2 regions of the Agrobacterium sp. 22094 genome follow, and region 2 is predicted to be linked to the other one. Evidence: predicted binding sites of a transcription regulator. Region 2 holds the regulator's gene; the other holds the start of a gene.
What was found. The regulator LexA, encoded in region 2, represses DNA repair genes until DNA is damaged. The targets are predictions, from matches to a motif close to TGTTCNNNNTGTGTTCNG.
Positions count from the first base shown of each region.

Region 1 (7,412 bases), on a different contig from region 2:
CCAAGTCTTCGTGTAAATTGCCGCAGTACGATCGTTCTGACGGACGGCTTTCCATTGTAGGCTACTGTTGCGAATTGGAGCAGGTTGAACGGGGCATGGGATTTTGTACCGCCTTCAAGAGCAGACCAAATATGAAGAAGGACCTGCTCCGGGTCATCGGGGAGACGCTTGTCGTTGGTCAATTTCCGGCTCCAGTAATATGTGCCTGCGCCACGAGATTGTGACGCACTAGTTTGGTCGCGTGTTTCTCAATCCCACCGCTGCCATGCTTCAGACAAATCGGCGCGATTTAACGGCTGGATGGACATCATCGCAAACTCTATTCCAAACGACGTCTATTCTCTGCTCCTGACCGTGGCAGCCGCGCTCATTGCCGTCTGGTTCGCATTCTTCATACTCCGCAAGCTCATAGGTGTAGCGGTGCTTGCTGTCGTATTGGTTGGCGGCCTAATGGCATGGTACGATCCGAGCACGCTTCGGTCCGCTCAACATTTCGCAACCTCCGCTTATGATCAGTGGAGATATAGCGATTCCAACGAGGACGGGTTCCGTCCCTATCGGTAACGAAGGACGCAACACGCGCGTATCTAAGAATGAAAAATGCGCGCTTGTAATTCGAGGCAGCGCAGATCGATCGAGACCATTTACGACCAGACGAGGCTCATCGCGAAGCTTCTACAGTCTCCGGTCAATCGCATCTAGCACCGCGAGCGATGCACGGCATTTCAAACTTCCCACCCCAAATACCTAGACGTGCGGACTGTGCCTCTGCCTGATCCTTGGCATAACGACCGTTCGAGTACTTCGGCCAATCGATCGCGTGTCCGTTGCGAACCATCCAGGCGTTGACATCTAGACCGTCAGATCGAACGCAACGCCCCACGATCCTGTCGTAGCTCTTGCCTGTCGCCCTACACGTTGTCGGACGCGATTGCGAAAGGAAGGTGTCGAGGGCATTAGCACTGACTTGCCCGCAGCGGTAGCGTTTGCCGCTGGCATTCTCGCATAGCTGTCGGCTCTCAGGTGCATCGATGCCCTCAAAGCGGATGCGCACGCCGTTGATCTCGATCGTGTCGCCGTCCACAACGGAGGGGCGTCCGGTGATGCTGCCCGCCGACGCAATCGCTGGGATGAACATCAGGATAAGGGCAGAAGCTGTAACTTTGATCATCTGTGTATTCGGATGGCGCAAGGGGCGACGAAGTTCCTGGTTTTTCTTTCGCAAGAGCCACGACTGATAATGCTGATTCCACGCATAACCACTTTATAGATTGTCACGCAGGGATACAGGAACGACAAAAGGCAGTTTGTTAGACCAAGAGCAACCGCGCAATCACTTAATGTTGAGGTAAGCATGTGCAATCTCTATCAAGTCCGAACAAACCAGGAAGCCATGCGAGACATCGCCGGCGCGATGAGCGAGAGGCTGAACCTTGAGCCAGAGGTGGAAGTCTACCCGGACCGCCCTGCCCCGGTCATCCGAAACCGTGACGGAGCGCGCGAGCTTGTCGGCCTCACCTGGGGCATGCCCACCCCGCCAAACATTCTCGGCGATCGACCAGACACAGGCGTCACCAACATTCGCAACGTCGCATCGCCACACTGGCGCCGATGGTTAAAACCGGAGAGCCGTTGCATCGTGCCGTGGACGCGGTTCTGCGAGTGGGAAGACACCAAGCCTCGAAAGACGAAGCGATGGTTCGCGATCGATGACAGCGAGCCGCTTGCATTCTTCGCCGGCATTTGGACCGATTGGCACGGCGTGCGCGGATCGATGAAGAACCCGCGGGACGGCAATCATCAGCTTTTCGGCTTCCTGACCTGCGAGCCAAATAACATCGTCAAGCCGATCCACCCCAAGGCAATGCCGGTCATACTGACGACGCGCGAGGAAGTCGATGTGTGGCTTAGCGCGCCATGGGATGAGGCAAAGGCGCTCCAACGGCCCTTGCCTGATGAACGCTTGGTGCTGCTGCCTCTCGAAGATGTTTCCATTCAGGCCACACTTTTGTAAGCAGGGGCATACAGTCAGCATTCTGTGAGGAAGTGGTAACATCTCCGCACCAAGAATGAGCTGCTACGAGAGAGTTTGAATAGAACGGACTGGTATGCACCCAAAGCAGAAGCTCATCGATCTCGACCAGGCATCGTTGTTTCGCGGGAACGTTCTCAGGCTACCGGCGAAATATCCGTATGAGGAACACGTCGACTTCATGCTCTTCGAAACTACGTCTGGCGAAAGAGGATACGGCTTGATGGTCACGTCCGGGTACAAGGCGGGGATTTCCCTGGTGTATTTGCCGCCTGAAAGCGAAAGCAAGGATGGTGGTGTCAGTCGTGATTGGATTGTTTCCAACTGGAAAGCCTGGATATACCCCGACTGCGACGTTTCGCAGGTCGAGTTCATAGAGGCTTACCAAGCGACGTGAGACGTCGTGCGCGCTCACGCCACAAAACCATCACTATTCATTCAGCCGCCGTTCACGGGACCGAGAGCTAAATCACTCCACCAAACGAGGAGTGATGGAAATGCGCAATATAGTTCTAGGCGCGGCACTGCTGATAAGCGGATTGATGGGAGCAAGTGCAAACGCGATGCCCATGACGCAACCCTTGGCGCGGGATAAGCCAGACATCCAGACGGTCGATTACGCCTGTGGGCGTGGATATCATCTATCGCCCCGGGGCTTCTGCCGGCCGAACGGCCCGCCACGCTACGAACGCGAGTGGGGGCGTCGCGGCGATTGGGAAGCTCGGCGCGAGTGGCGGGAACGCCAGGCAAGGCGGGAGTGGCAAGAGCGTCGAGCGTGGGAACGCGAACGTGAGTGGCGACGAGGATATGACTACCGTGATCGCTGGTAATATGAGTGGCCGCTAGGATAACGAGCCCTAACCGGCGCCGATCATGGCCAGCATGCCAAACGCTTCCCTTTTATAATCGACCCCCAACGATGGCTGTGCTCTGAGAAAATAATTGTAGCACAATGCACCTGCCGGTCTTTGATCGCAACGAATAAGCAGAGGAGGCGTACTCTAGGGGTTAATGGCGACCGCAAGAAGGCCGCCATTCTATAACAAGGCTCAGTTCACAGGCATCGCGCCGGCAGTGCCGCACTTGGCGAACTTGCCCTTAGCATCCTTGCACTGAACCTTCTTCTTCGTCGTCTCGCATTTAACGAATTTGCCCTTGGCGTCGCGGCACTGCTCTGCGCTCGCTGGCGCGACGGCAAAAGACGTCAGTGCGGCTACAATCAAAACCGACTTCCACATGCTGAAAAACTCCTGGCCTTGATTGGCCAAGAGGTATCGTTACAACAAGTTTTGAAAAGCTCAAGCCGCAAGCTCGCATCCAATAGAGGGCAGCGTTCGACACTTTGCCCGCTTTTCCGAGCGTTGATTCTATCGCACTTCGGCAAGACATTACGCATAAAGTTGCGAGATATCTGAGCCTCCGGCAGTGTTTCCTTGAGGTGCGGAGATTGCGGGGTCCTGAATGGCTCTTCTTCCGACTACCTGAAACTGTGTGAAACGGTCGGGACGAGAAATGCCGGCGTCGCTAGCCGCCTTCTACAAAATCGTGCGACCGACGGCAGACGCCTTCGTTCGGCCTCATTCAACCTAACTGCACACTGCACTTCACCATTTGCGCATCTTATGCTCTGCCGCAGTCTTCGAAAACTCCTTCTGTCGAGGCTGATTTTCGAGGGGCATCTTCTGTCCAGCGGCGCAGCAACGGTCGAGAAGAAGAAATTCTCTGATACATATCCGAGCTGGACATATTTCGTTCCCTTTATGTTCGTATTGTTAAACTTGTTATAAATTGGGCAAACGTGCGTAGGCTTCCTCATGATTGATCAGCAAACTTTACAGTTTTTATCAGAAGCATCTGCGGAGGGTGAAGCGGAGTGGCTCGCCGACAACCGTATTCGTCTTAAACTGGCGCGCCAAAACTTAAGTGAATTTGCATCTGCGCTTCTCCTAGGCGCGGTACGGTTAGATCCCCGCATTGCCGAAGCAAACCGCGACGCGCGCAAGTGTCTGGTGACCGCGCAGATTTCGAAGGGCGTCGCTCCGATCACAATCCGGGTGTCCCTATCTAGAAATTCGGCTGCGACCTATTTCATGAGCATTTCTCAGGCGTATTCGTACGTCGGCGGGGGTGCATTATCGCCGCAGCCCCGCCTTGCTCGCATCCTACGGCAGACCATTTCGAGTCAAACAGGTAAGTGGCGAGGAATCGTTGAAGGCGCTTTATTCCGAACTTATTTTCCGAACGGTCTGAGTGACGGGCGCCATGCAAGTGGCAAACCTTATATGAAAGACCATGACGCGCTCGACTTTTTCAATCTCAAAAACTTCGGGGCGTGCCGTGATGTTTCACCCCAGATGCTCATGTCTCCGGATCTTTTAGAAGAAGCAGTTAAATCGTTTGCTGCAGCCCGTGGCCTTGTCGACTACATAAATCGCGCGACCACAAAGCTTCCAGAGCTGGCATGATGAGCCACTCGTCCTAGGCGCTTGCGCACCTATCAGATTTATTTTGGACTTCACAAACGGCGCCGACAAAAAGCTGACTTAGGCCGCCTTCAGACCATCCCTCCTGTGCTGAAGCTCTTGAAGAACGACTACACTCGACTATTAAGGCGCTACCAACGACCGTCAACGGCGCTACCAGCAGCGTGTGGGCGCCTAAGGTCTGCTCCGGGGCGTTTCTATCGCGTTGTAACTCCATAGACTTCGGCAGTTGAAGCGAGGATCGTTGGCAATCGGATTAAGTTGAATTAATGAGAGTGGAACGAGAAAAGGCTTTTAGGCCCACAGCTTTAAGCGCACACTCCTAAGTGGAATAAAGCAACCGGGTTTGGCGAAGGATGATATAATGATCCGGCTCCGAGCTCTCGAGATCAGAACAGTCTCGGATCCAAACGTCAGGCGGAGCGGCACGATAGAAGTCAGCCATCACTGCTTCCAACTACCCCTATCGCATCGGTAGTGAGGCGGTATTCGGACATTTCGGCTGGCGAAAGATAATAGAGTTGGTTAGGTGGGGTCTCCAGCGCATGGATCCACAAACCGGCGCCGATGCCCATTTCGTCGAGGTGTCGCGCAACTCTTGCAGTAATGGCCTGAGCACTAGACATTGCTTGCTCCGGCGATCCCTGGTCAATGCCGCCATTGAAAACCTGATGAACGCCCACAACGGCATTATTGGCTGCCGATCTCGTAATGCCCCCAGCAAAAACGAGTGGGCAGGACGAGGCACAGAGTGCCTTTTCGCCGACATTGGTCGCAATTGCTTTTTCCCGAATTAATTTGGACATAGCTAGAGCATCATCGACCGACCCTCCCGGTGAGTCCAACGACACTATTTTGATATACTCACCACGAGCCTCGATTTCTCGGGAAAAGCGTTCGGCCGCGCCGGGATCGATTGTTCCTTCAGCATGCAGCACTCCGCCTTTAACAAGACTAAATGTCATTGGCTTGCGGAGCACCTCCTCAGGGGTCAAGGGTTGGACTGGAGGAGCGCCGCGGACCCCTGGCTCACCCTTCGGAGGGAGAAAAATTGGCAGCTCCGGCGCCGGTTCAAGACTGGGTCGAGCAGCTTCGGCTTCGGTAATGTCCTTTACGTCAAGCACCACAAATGTCGCCGCCGCCGCAAGAAGCAAGTAGAAGGCGCCGCGCATCAGCATGCCGTCGTCCAAGCTAATCATGGCTTTAAAAGCGGCGACTGGTCTCACGTGGTCGGACCTTTGCGCGGTGACTTGTTAACACCGATACTTGTGATCTTATTGGTGTCTTCACCCTCCTCGCAATCCCGAGTTTCAGCAGGGGCATCCTCCGTGATCTGCAGCTCTCTTGCTGACATTTCTTCGGCCGCAATCGCCCTTTGCATCGCGAGCGCCTGCATTAGTTCTGCTACAGTGACCCTTTCGGCGAACGGCATGGCCGCCTCTTCCCTTCGGATCGCACCATTCACCACAGCGAGGATGAAAACCATGACGCCTGGTAGGAGATCGATGGAAATCGCCCCCGCCCATGCTGGAATAAAGTCGGAAGCGTAACGCAGAACGGCTTCTGCCGATGAGAGCGGCACGAAACGTCTCTCGGCTACTGGTGCGCGCGACAGAATTTCATCTGCGGCATCAGAAAGGACTTTCGATTGTGCTGCAACCGAAGCGCGGATTGTTTCCATAACCCGGTCTTGACGGGTGATAAGATCCTGTTCGCCACCGTCTGGGATAGGCGCAATGAAACCTAGCGAAAGATCGTCTGCAGCGCGCCGAATTGAGGGAGCAATCGAGGTTTGCTGCAACGATGTGATGACGCCGGTCAGGGCGACGGCTTCGGACGAAAACTTGTCTGCCCGTGGCTCTACAACTCCGGGTGCCGACACAAGCGCGCGCATGGTTTCGAGGCGCTTTTGTCCTTGGTCGAACAGGCTGGCAACCTGTTCCCTGGATGCATTGATGCCGTTTTCCAATTCATTCAATTGCGAAGACATCTGCGTCAGAAGCGAGACAACGCTGCCCGAACCAGTTGTGCCCGTCAGCGCCCCGGACTGTCGTTCAGAGGCCGCAAGCTGGGCAAAACGCTCTTTGGCGCGTTGAATGTCCGGCAAGAGACTCTGTGCTGCAAGAGCATTCTGATGTGCCTGATCAAGATCTCCGGTGTAGTCTTGAACAGTTTCCGCGAGATGCTGTTCAAGAGCAGCTGAGCCTGCAAGTGCTGCAGCATTGAGCCAGCTCGACATAGCCAGAATCATCGCGCAGCCAACCGCCATGACTGCTAACATCGCGGAGCGGCTAGAACGGCTGGTCACGTGCGGGTAAAATCGCGCCATATAGGACCAAAAGGCGTAGATCCCCACAGAAACTGAAGCAGAGTAGATGATGGCTGCAAAAAAGACTGCCGTAGGCGAACCGTCGAGTATACTGCGTACACCAAGATAGGTGTAGACGCCGGAAGCGAGAGCGAGGACGGCGAGGGCAAAACGAGTCATCGTTTCGACCGCCGCCAGGCTTTCCTGCAAGCGATGCGATGCGCCTAGCGCCATGAATATGTCTCCGGAGAATTCTTCTGCTCCTTAACTCGAACTTAAATATCGGCGAATTCAAGGCCTGAAAACGATGCTTCGTATTACACGATAGCAAGGCGGCCTTTGACACTGACTTGCGACTTTGGCGGTCAGTCAAATGACGACGATAGCAGGCGCAAACACGTAAGCCGCGCAGTTTTCCTTAAAGATTTCGAGAAATTACCACAAAGCGACAATGGCCAATATTTGAGGTAGCCAAGTTCACGTTCTCGTACCTTCACCAGACGTTTTTATTCAGAAGGTTCTGACAAAGCGCCAACACCGGCAAATGCAAATAGTGGGGAGCACGTTGTGCTAGAAGACCGATTTGCAG
Region 1 covers NZ_JBQEPX010000007.1:153,926-161,337, forward strand. Annotated here, with positions in the region: gene ACTJK5_RS22015 (pyridoxamine 5'-phosphate oxidase family protein) at 1-182, opposite strand, end outside; gene ACTJK5_RS22020 (thermonuclease family protein) at 689-1,171, opposite strand; gene ACTJK5_RS22025 (SOS response-associated peptidase) at 1,355-2,014, shown strand; gene imm45 (Imm45 family immunity protein) at 2,109-2,429, shown strand; gene ACTJK5_RS22035 (GCG_CRPN prefix-to-repeats domain-containing protein) at 2,530-2,862, shown strand; gene ACTJK5_RS22040 (hypothetical protein) at 3,082-3,270, opposite strand; gene ACTJK5_RS22045 (DUF2461 family protein) at 3,847-4,497, shown strand; gene ACTJK5_RS22050 (hypothetical protein) at 4,953-5,741, opposite strand; gene ACTJK5_RS22055 (hypothetical protein) at 5,738-7,057, opposite strand.
Region 1: the regulator LexA is predicted to act here: its motif matches at 3,783-3,800, upstream of ACTJK5_RS22045 (DUF2461 family protein).

Region 2 (7,412 bases):
GGCGTTTGCGCCGAGGCGAGACTTGTTCGGCGTCCCATCAAGCGCAATCAGCGTCTGGTCGATGTGGATCTGGCTTTCGGCGTCGAAGCCGCCAAGCGCATCAAAGATCTCGGTGTTGACGGCCTCGACGGCCTTTTCAACGCCCTTGCCGCCATAGCGCTGTCCGCCATCGCGCAGCTCGACTGCCTCGTGAGCGCCGGTGGATGCGCCCGATGGAACGGCAGCGCGACCGAAGGAGCCGTCTTCGAGGTACACGTCGACCTCGACCGTGGGGTTGCCACGGCTATCGAGGATTTCGCGTGCGATGATGTCGGTAATGGCTGTCATGGTCTCTCCCTTGGGACTGGAACAGATGAATTTCAGTCGCTTGTCTTAGAGCGCATCGGCAAAACTGTGAAGCCGTTTTCGAGCCGGACGGCGGATAAGCGATTCTGAAAAGTGTGAAAGGTCATTGCAACTTCGCTGTAGACGAAGCGTGAGAAATTACAATGACGACGCCCAGCATCAGGCGTCGCCCAACCTATAAAAATCGATTAGGCCAAAATCAGGCGGCCTTGGCGATAGCGTCAAACGCCAGAAGCTTCTCCAGAAGCTTCGGCATATCCTTCAGATGAACCATGTTGGGGCCGTCGGAAGGGGCATTGTCCGGGTCTTCATGGGTCTCGACAAACAGTCCGGCAATGCCGACGGCCACGGCTGCGCGCGACAATGTCTCGACGAATTCGCGCTGACCACCCGTCGACCCACCCTGCCCGCCTGGCTGCTGCACGGAATGCGTCGCATCGAACACCACCGGCGCACCGAGCGAGGCCATAATCGGCAACGAGCGCATGTCGGAGACAAGCGTGTTATAGCCGAAAGATGCGCCGCGTTCGCAGAGCAGAACGTTCGGATTGCCGCTCTCGTTGAGCTTTGCCAGCACGTTCTTCATGTCCCAGGGCGCCAGGAACTGGCCTTTCTTCACATTGATCACGCGACCGGTCTTTGCGGCGGCGATCAGAAGATCGGTCTGGCGACTGAGGAAGGCCGGGATTTGCAGGACATCGACGGTTTCGGCGACAATGGCGCACTGCTCTTCCGTATGGATGTCGGTCAGGACAGGGAAGCCATATTCCTTCTTGAGATCGGCAAAGATCTCCATGGCCTTGTCGAGACCGATGCCACGCTGTCCGGAGAGCGATGTGCGGTTGGCCTTGTCGAAGGATGACTTATAGACAAGCCCGATGCCGAGCTTGCCGCAAAGCTCATGCAGCGTGCCGGCAATCATGAAAGCGTGGTCGCGGCTTTCCATCTGGCACGGACCGGCGATCAGCGAAAACCGCTCTGTGTTGGAGAAGGCGACAGCGCCTTTGCCTTCGCCAGCGACCACTTTCAAATTGTTCTTCAAAGTCATCTCATTCCTCACGACACATGCGCCGGACATCGCCGGCAACCGCTTAATTTGCGATGTTGCACAGGCATTAGCAGCAAGCGCGCCATGTGTCACGAGATGAGGGAGCACCAACCGCTTGCCCTTTAGCCGGCATTCGCCTTCCGGACGACATCGGGATTGGCCTCGGAAGACTGCACGAACGGCCCGACTGCGCGCACCGCGTCGGAAAATCCAGCACTTCCCTTCAGCCCTTCCAATTCTTCGGGCTTGAAGCCTTGAGTCAGCAACATGCGATAAACGTTCTCGCTGTTCTCACCACCGGCGGAAACCCAAGCCGGTAGCGATGCCTCCCAGGCCTTCTTCTCACGCTGGTTTCGGTCGGCAACGATTGCAAGCTTGATCAGTCCACCGATCGGAATGGGAATGCCGTTCACCGCAAGATCGGGGATGAAGCTCGCCGGATGAACGCCGCCAAGCGCGTGATTTTTCAGGATCCGTGCACAGTTATTGTCGCGCGTCGGCTCCTTGTTCTGCGAAACGCGCTTCTGATTGAGTTGAACGATGAGCTTGCAATTGGCCATCGTCGTGTTCAGCAGCAACCGGTCATACTCCTTGCGCTTCAAAGCTTCCGGTGAATTGGGATCGAGGGTCTGGCAACCGGCCAGCGCAATCAGCATTCCGATAAGGGTAAATCTAACGAGCTTCATAAAAATGTCCCTGCCCCGAAAAAACGCTGCAAGGCAGCGCCGTAGAGCTACGATAACTTTGTTGATAATGCTTCGAATGGCTTGGCCTTCATACCACAGGATGACCGGATCGTGTGATCCTCGAAGCAGCTTGTAGATACCCGCAAAAATGAAATCATCAACCTGGAGAGGAAAAAGACGCCCAACACCGTAAAGAAGCTATGAACTTCTACCATTGCGCGGATAACAGGACTGCGAATTGATGAGGCGGAGACGTTTGCGGAATTTTAAGGGATTGCAGAACACATATGGAACATATAGTGTTCGTTCTGTATTTGTTTCGCGAATCTTCGCCACGTATTCCAAGGGTTTTCTTCATGCTCACGCGCAAACAGCAGGAACTGCTTCTTTTCATTCATGAGCGAATGAAAGAGTCCGGCGTGCCGCCATCTTTCGATGAGATGAAAGATGCCCTCGACCTCGCCTCGAAATCCGGCATCCATCGGCTGATTACCGCTTTGGAAGAACGCGGCTTCATCCGCCGCTTGCCGAACAGGGCAAGAGCCCTGGAAGTCATCAAGCTTCCGGAAGCCTATTCCGCACCCGCACAGAAGCCGCCGCGCGGTTTTTCGCCAAGCGTGATCGAGGGCAGCCTCGGAAAAGCCAAACCGCCTGAGCCGGCTCCCGCGCCGAAGCCAGCAAACGATCAGATCTCCTCCGCTGTCACCGTTCCTGTGATGGGACGCATCGCCGCCGGTGTGCCGATCTCCGCTATCCAGAACAACACCCACGATGTTGTCGTACCCGTCGATATGCTGGGCACGGGCGAGCATTATGCGCTTGAGGTCAAGGGTGACTCGATGATCGAGGCTGGCATCTTCGATGGTGACACCGTCATCATCCGCAACGGCAGCACCGCCAACCCCGGCGATATCATCGTCGCACTGGTGGATGATGAAGAAGCCACCTTGAAGCGCTTCCGCCGCAAGGGTGCTTCCATCGCCCTGGAGGCCGCGAACCCAGCCTATGAGACCCGCATCTTCGGACCGGATCGGGTAAAGATTCAGGGCAAGCTGGTCGGTCTCATTCGTCGCTATCACTGAGCGAACGATAGTCGGCTCAGACTGGCTGCCTGTGCTCTTGCAGAGGCAAGACGCGCAGACCTCGTTGGCAGATGCGGCGATGTGCTGCCTCTGATCGCGCCGAGGTCTCGACGCTGGTTCTCTTCGTCTTCGTCTTCGTCTTCGTCTTTCTCGTTATCCTCATTCTCGATCCGAGGATGAGGAAAAGATTGGCGGATGGTCGGGTGCATGCCGATCATGGCCTTCGAACGGCGGCAATCTTTCAGTGCCACCGACAAGCGCCCTCGCCCGTCGCTTCTAAGAGCAGGACTTACAGACGCGGCTAATCCACCTCGCGGCTACCATCCGACAAGGTGGACAGTCTCACCGCCCCTTTTCCGTTCTGCCTGTCGATTCCCGGTCCCGCTCATATTGGCGCAATGCCGGGAAATCCGGCAGCCAAGCCTCACGGCGGACCGTCCAAAGCTCGTAGGTCGGCTCGAACTGATCTGGTGAATCCAGAGAACCGAGATTGACCTCGATTTCGTCGTCGCTTTTTCCGAAGACCGGCGATCCGCAGTTGGGACAGAAGAAGCGGCCATTATAGCTGCGTATTTCTCCTTCGATGGTCACGGCATCCTGCGGGAAGATGGCGGATGCGTGGAAGAGCGCGCCGTGGTGCTTGCGACAATCCATGCAGTGACAAATCCCGATACGATAGGGCTCACCGACTATCGAAAGCCTCACGCTGCCGCAGGCACAACCGCCAGATTTCATGTTCATCTCGACCGCTCCATTTGCTTGACGCCTTCCCATCAAACCGCGACGAACCGATGAAGTTCATTCTGCTTCTGTTTTCGGAAAGGTGAGAGCGGCGAACGCATCAATTCATATGATATCTGACATGACAGACTCGGCCTGTATGTCCTCTCGCTCATGCGTTAGGACGATGGACAGAGAAATAACATTCGCACTTTTGCACCGCATGGACGCTTTTGCTGATCGCATGCGATTCAAGTGGCCGTATCACCAGAAGGAGACAACATGTACGATCTTTACATCGCCAACAAGAACTACTCCTCCTGGTCTCTCCGGCCTTGGGTGCTGATGCGGACATTGGAGATTCCCTTCAAAGAGAATCTCGTCCCGTTCAACGATCCCGATCCCAAGCATGGCTTCACGCACTTCTCCCCCACAGGCAAGGTGCCCTGCCTCGTGGATGGCGATGTCACCATCTGGGACTCGCTTGCAATCATCGAGTACCTGGCGGAACGGCATGATGGTGTTTGGGCTGAGGATGCCAAAGCGCGGGCTTGGTCGCGCTCGGCATCCGCGGAGATGCATTCCGGCTTCCAATCGCTGCGCAATCTACACCCGATGAGTGTAGGTTTGCGGATCAGACCGGTTCCGGCAACCGAGGCGCTCCGCAAGGATATCGCGCGTATCGACGCGCTATGGCAGCAGGGCCTCGACACCTTCGGCGGGCCGTTTCTGGCCGGCATCAATTTCACCGCCGTCGACGCGTTCTTCTGCCCCGTCGCGTTTCGCTTCCAGACTTACGGCACAGCACTCTCGCCAGCGGCGGAGGCTTACAAGACCCAACTCCTTGGCTTGCCGGCGATCAGGGAGTGGGAGGAGGCAGCGATCCGGGAGCCGTGGCGCGACTTGGAGCATGAAGAGGAAGCGCGGGCGTCTGGCGAGATTATCGAAGACCGCCGCTCCGCAGCAGATTGAAGCAAAAGACTTACTGCCCGGCCGCCAGCATCGTCTCGATATGCGGCGGCATCGCGCCGTCGGAGGTCTTGCTGCGCCAGTCATAGGCGCGGTGAATCGACCAGGGTCTGGCAACGTCTTGCATCGCCGCGCGCGCAGTTGCGACGGGCGCTCCGGCCTCATTCAACCAGAGTTCCAGCGAGCCTGTCTTTCGCAATGTTGTGGCGCTGATCAGCAGCGCGCCCGAGCGACAGTTTGAAAACGGCACGAAACGCGACGTCACGACGATGTCCGCCAGATCGCAGGCTGTACCGGTCAACGCCGTATTAGAAATGACCGCGACTTTGACGCCGCTCTGATGACGTCCAGCACACCAGGCATTTTTCTGGCAAGAGAAGCCATTCGTCCGCTCGAAAGCCAGAATCATCTTGTCGCGAGCTTCTTGCTTCTGCTGATCGGTGAGAACAGCCGGGCGGCGTGACCTTGGCTCTGCCGTGTCCTCGCGCTCACCCGCCTTGTCGTCATCCAGCATGACAGGGGCCACATGCTTATCCGGCAGCGGCACCGCCCTCGCCCACTGCTCAACCACGAAACCCTTCGCCTGGCGCTTGGTCGTCGCAACGAATTGATCCGTGCGAAATGCGACGAGGACACCATCCTCGTAGATCAATAAATCCGGCTTTGCTTTGTTCTGCTCAAGCGGCACCAGAAGGAGACCAGCCAGAATCAGGGGAAGCCCCAAGAGCGCGAGGTGGGTCCGTAGCAAGGTGAGAAGAAGAAATCCGACCGTCGAGACGGCCAGAAACCATGGGTGCTGCCGCCCGATCGTGGCATCTCCGCCCCAACTGGAGACGGTGTTGGCAATGTCGATCACCATCGCCATGCCGTAACCCATCAGCTTCAGGAAGGGTGCATCCAGGCCAAAAGGCATGAGAAGCATGGCAATCAGTGCAGACGGCATGACGATGATCGACATGACGGGCATTGCGGCAAGATTGGCGGCCAGTCCGTAGGTGGTGATGCGGTGGAAATGCTCGATCGAGTAGATCGCAGTCGAGACACCCCCAATCAACGAGGTGATGACGACACCGCCGATCACGGCACTCGCTTTCGACGAGGCCACGATCCATAAGGGCGGGCGCGCGATGAAGAGGCGCTCACGATTGGCCCGGCATCTGCTCCAGAAGGAATAGGCCGCAACCAGTGCCAGCGTTGCGGCAAAGGACATCTGGAAACTCGGACCCATGATTTCATGTGGCGAAACCGCGATGATGACGATTGCGGCAAGGGCGACATTGCGCAGACTGATCGACGGCCGGTTGACGAGAACAGCTGCCAGCATGATCGACATCATCAACCATGCCCGCTCGGCAGAGACGGCAAAGCCTGAAATCAGATAATAGGCGAATGTCATCAACAGCGCGGCAAAGGCGGAGATCTTCTTGACGGGATAGCGCTGCGAAAACCCTGGAAACAGGCTGAACACCATACGCATACCGACGAAGAAGATGCCCGATGCCAGTGCCATGTTTAGCCCGGAAATGGCAACGATATGGGCGAGCCCCGACACGCGCAAAGCTTCCATCGTCTCGCTGGAGATCGCGCGCCGCTCATCCGTGATGATCGAAGCCGCAAAAGCACCCGCATCGCCGCCAATGACGCTGCGGATTCGTTCGGCAATAGCGGAGCGCAGTGCGTAGAGCCGCGAACCCGCTGTTTCGAGCCAGCCCGCTTCGTCCGTCGTTGCGGCCTGCGTCGGTAGAGCCTTTGGCGCGCTGTAGAAAAATCCTGTCGCACCGATCCCATCGAAATACGCGGAAAAGGCAAAGTCGTTGAGGCCCGGCAATGCCGGCCCGGATGGTGGCGAAAGGCGCGCCTTGCCGGTGATGCCTGAACCGACAGCGATCGGTTGTCCGCGACTGCGCGAGAGGACGGATATCCGATTTGGCAGACGTGTCAGCGAAGGTCCACTCGTCGAAGTCAGGGCGATCGTGTAGCGCCAGTAGCCCTTGGCATCCACCTCCCGCCGCTCCACTTTGCCGGTGATTGTCGTCGTCACGGCACTGTCCAAGACTGTGGTCCCAACGCGGCGCGTCTCCCAATTTGCCAGCAACATGCCGAGCAGCAGAAGTGCAAGCGTTGCCAACACGAAGGACAGTGCGTTCTGTCGGTGCCGCGTGATGATGGCGACCGGGATGACGCAAAGGCCAAACACAAGCAGAACGACATCGGATGGCGGAGAGGCGAGAGAAAACCACAGTGCCGCGCCCGCGCCGACCAGCACGGGGATGAAAAGGAAGTCCTGCCGGTATTGAAGCTCCTCGGTGACGCAACGCGATAAGGTCGATTGCAATCGCTGCGCAAAGCCTTGAGGCGCAGGACTCGGTGGAGCAAAGAGTAGGACATCCGTATTGGTAAGAGCAGCGGGCGCATTGATGCCGTCGAGCTCCACCTTCACAGGCGTGCCCGTCTCCAGCAAGCGGAACTGCTGCCGTTCCCCGTAGTCGTTCAAGTGCCGCCCCTCGGTCCCTTAGGGCCAATTTGCAGCCTTGCGATTCGGATTGCAATCCAGCGCGCAGA
Region 2 covers NZ_JBQEPX010000001.1:936,166-943,577, reverse strand. Annotated here, with positions in the region: gene eno (phosphopyruvate hydratase) at 1-327, opposite strand, end outside; gene kdsA (3-deoxy-8-phosphooctulonate synthase) at 545-1,393, opposite strand; gene ACTJK5_RS04480 (hypothetical protein) at 1,516-2,079, opposite strand; gene lexA (transcriptional repressor LexA) at 2,436-3,161, shown strand; gene ACTJK5_RS04470 (hypothetical protein) at 3,155-3,412, opposite strand; gene ACTJK5_RS04465 (GFA family protein) at 3,504-3,902, opposite strand; gene ACTJK5_RS04460 (glutathione S-transferase family protein) at 4,164-4,853, shown strand; gene ACTJK5_RS04455 (ComEC/Rec2 family competence protein) at 4,864-7,344, opposite strand.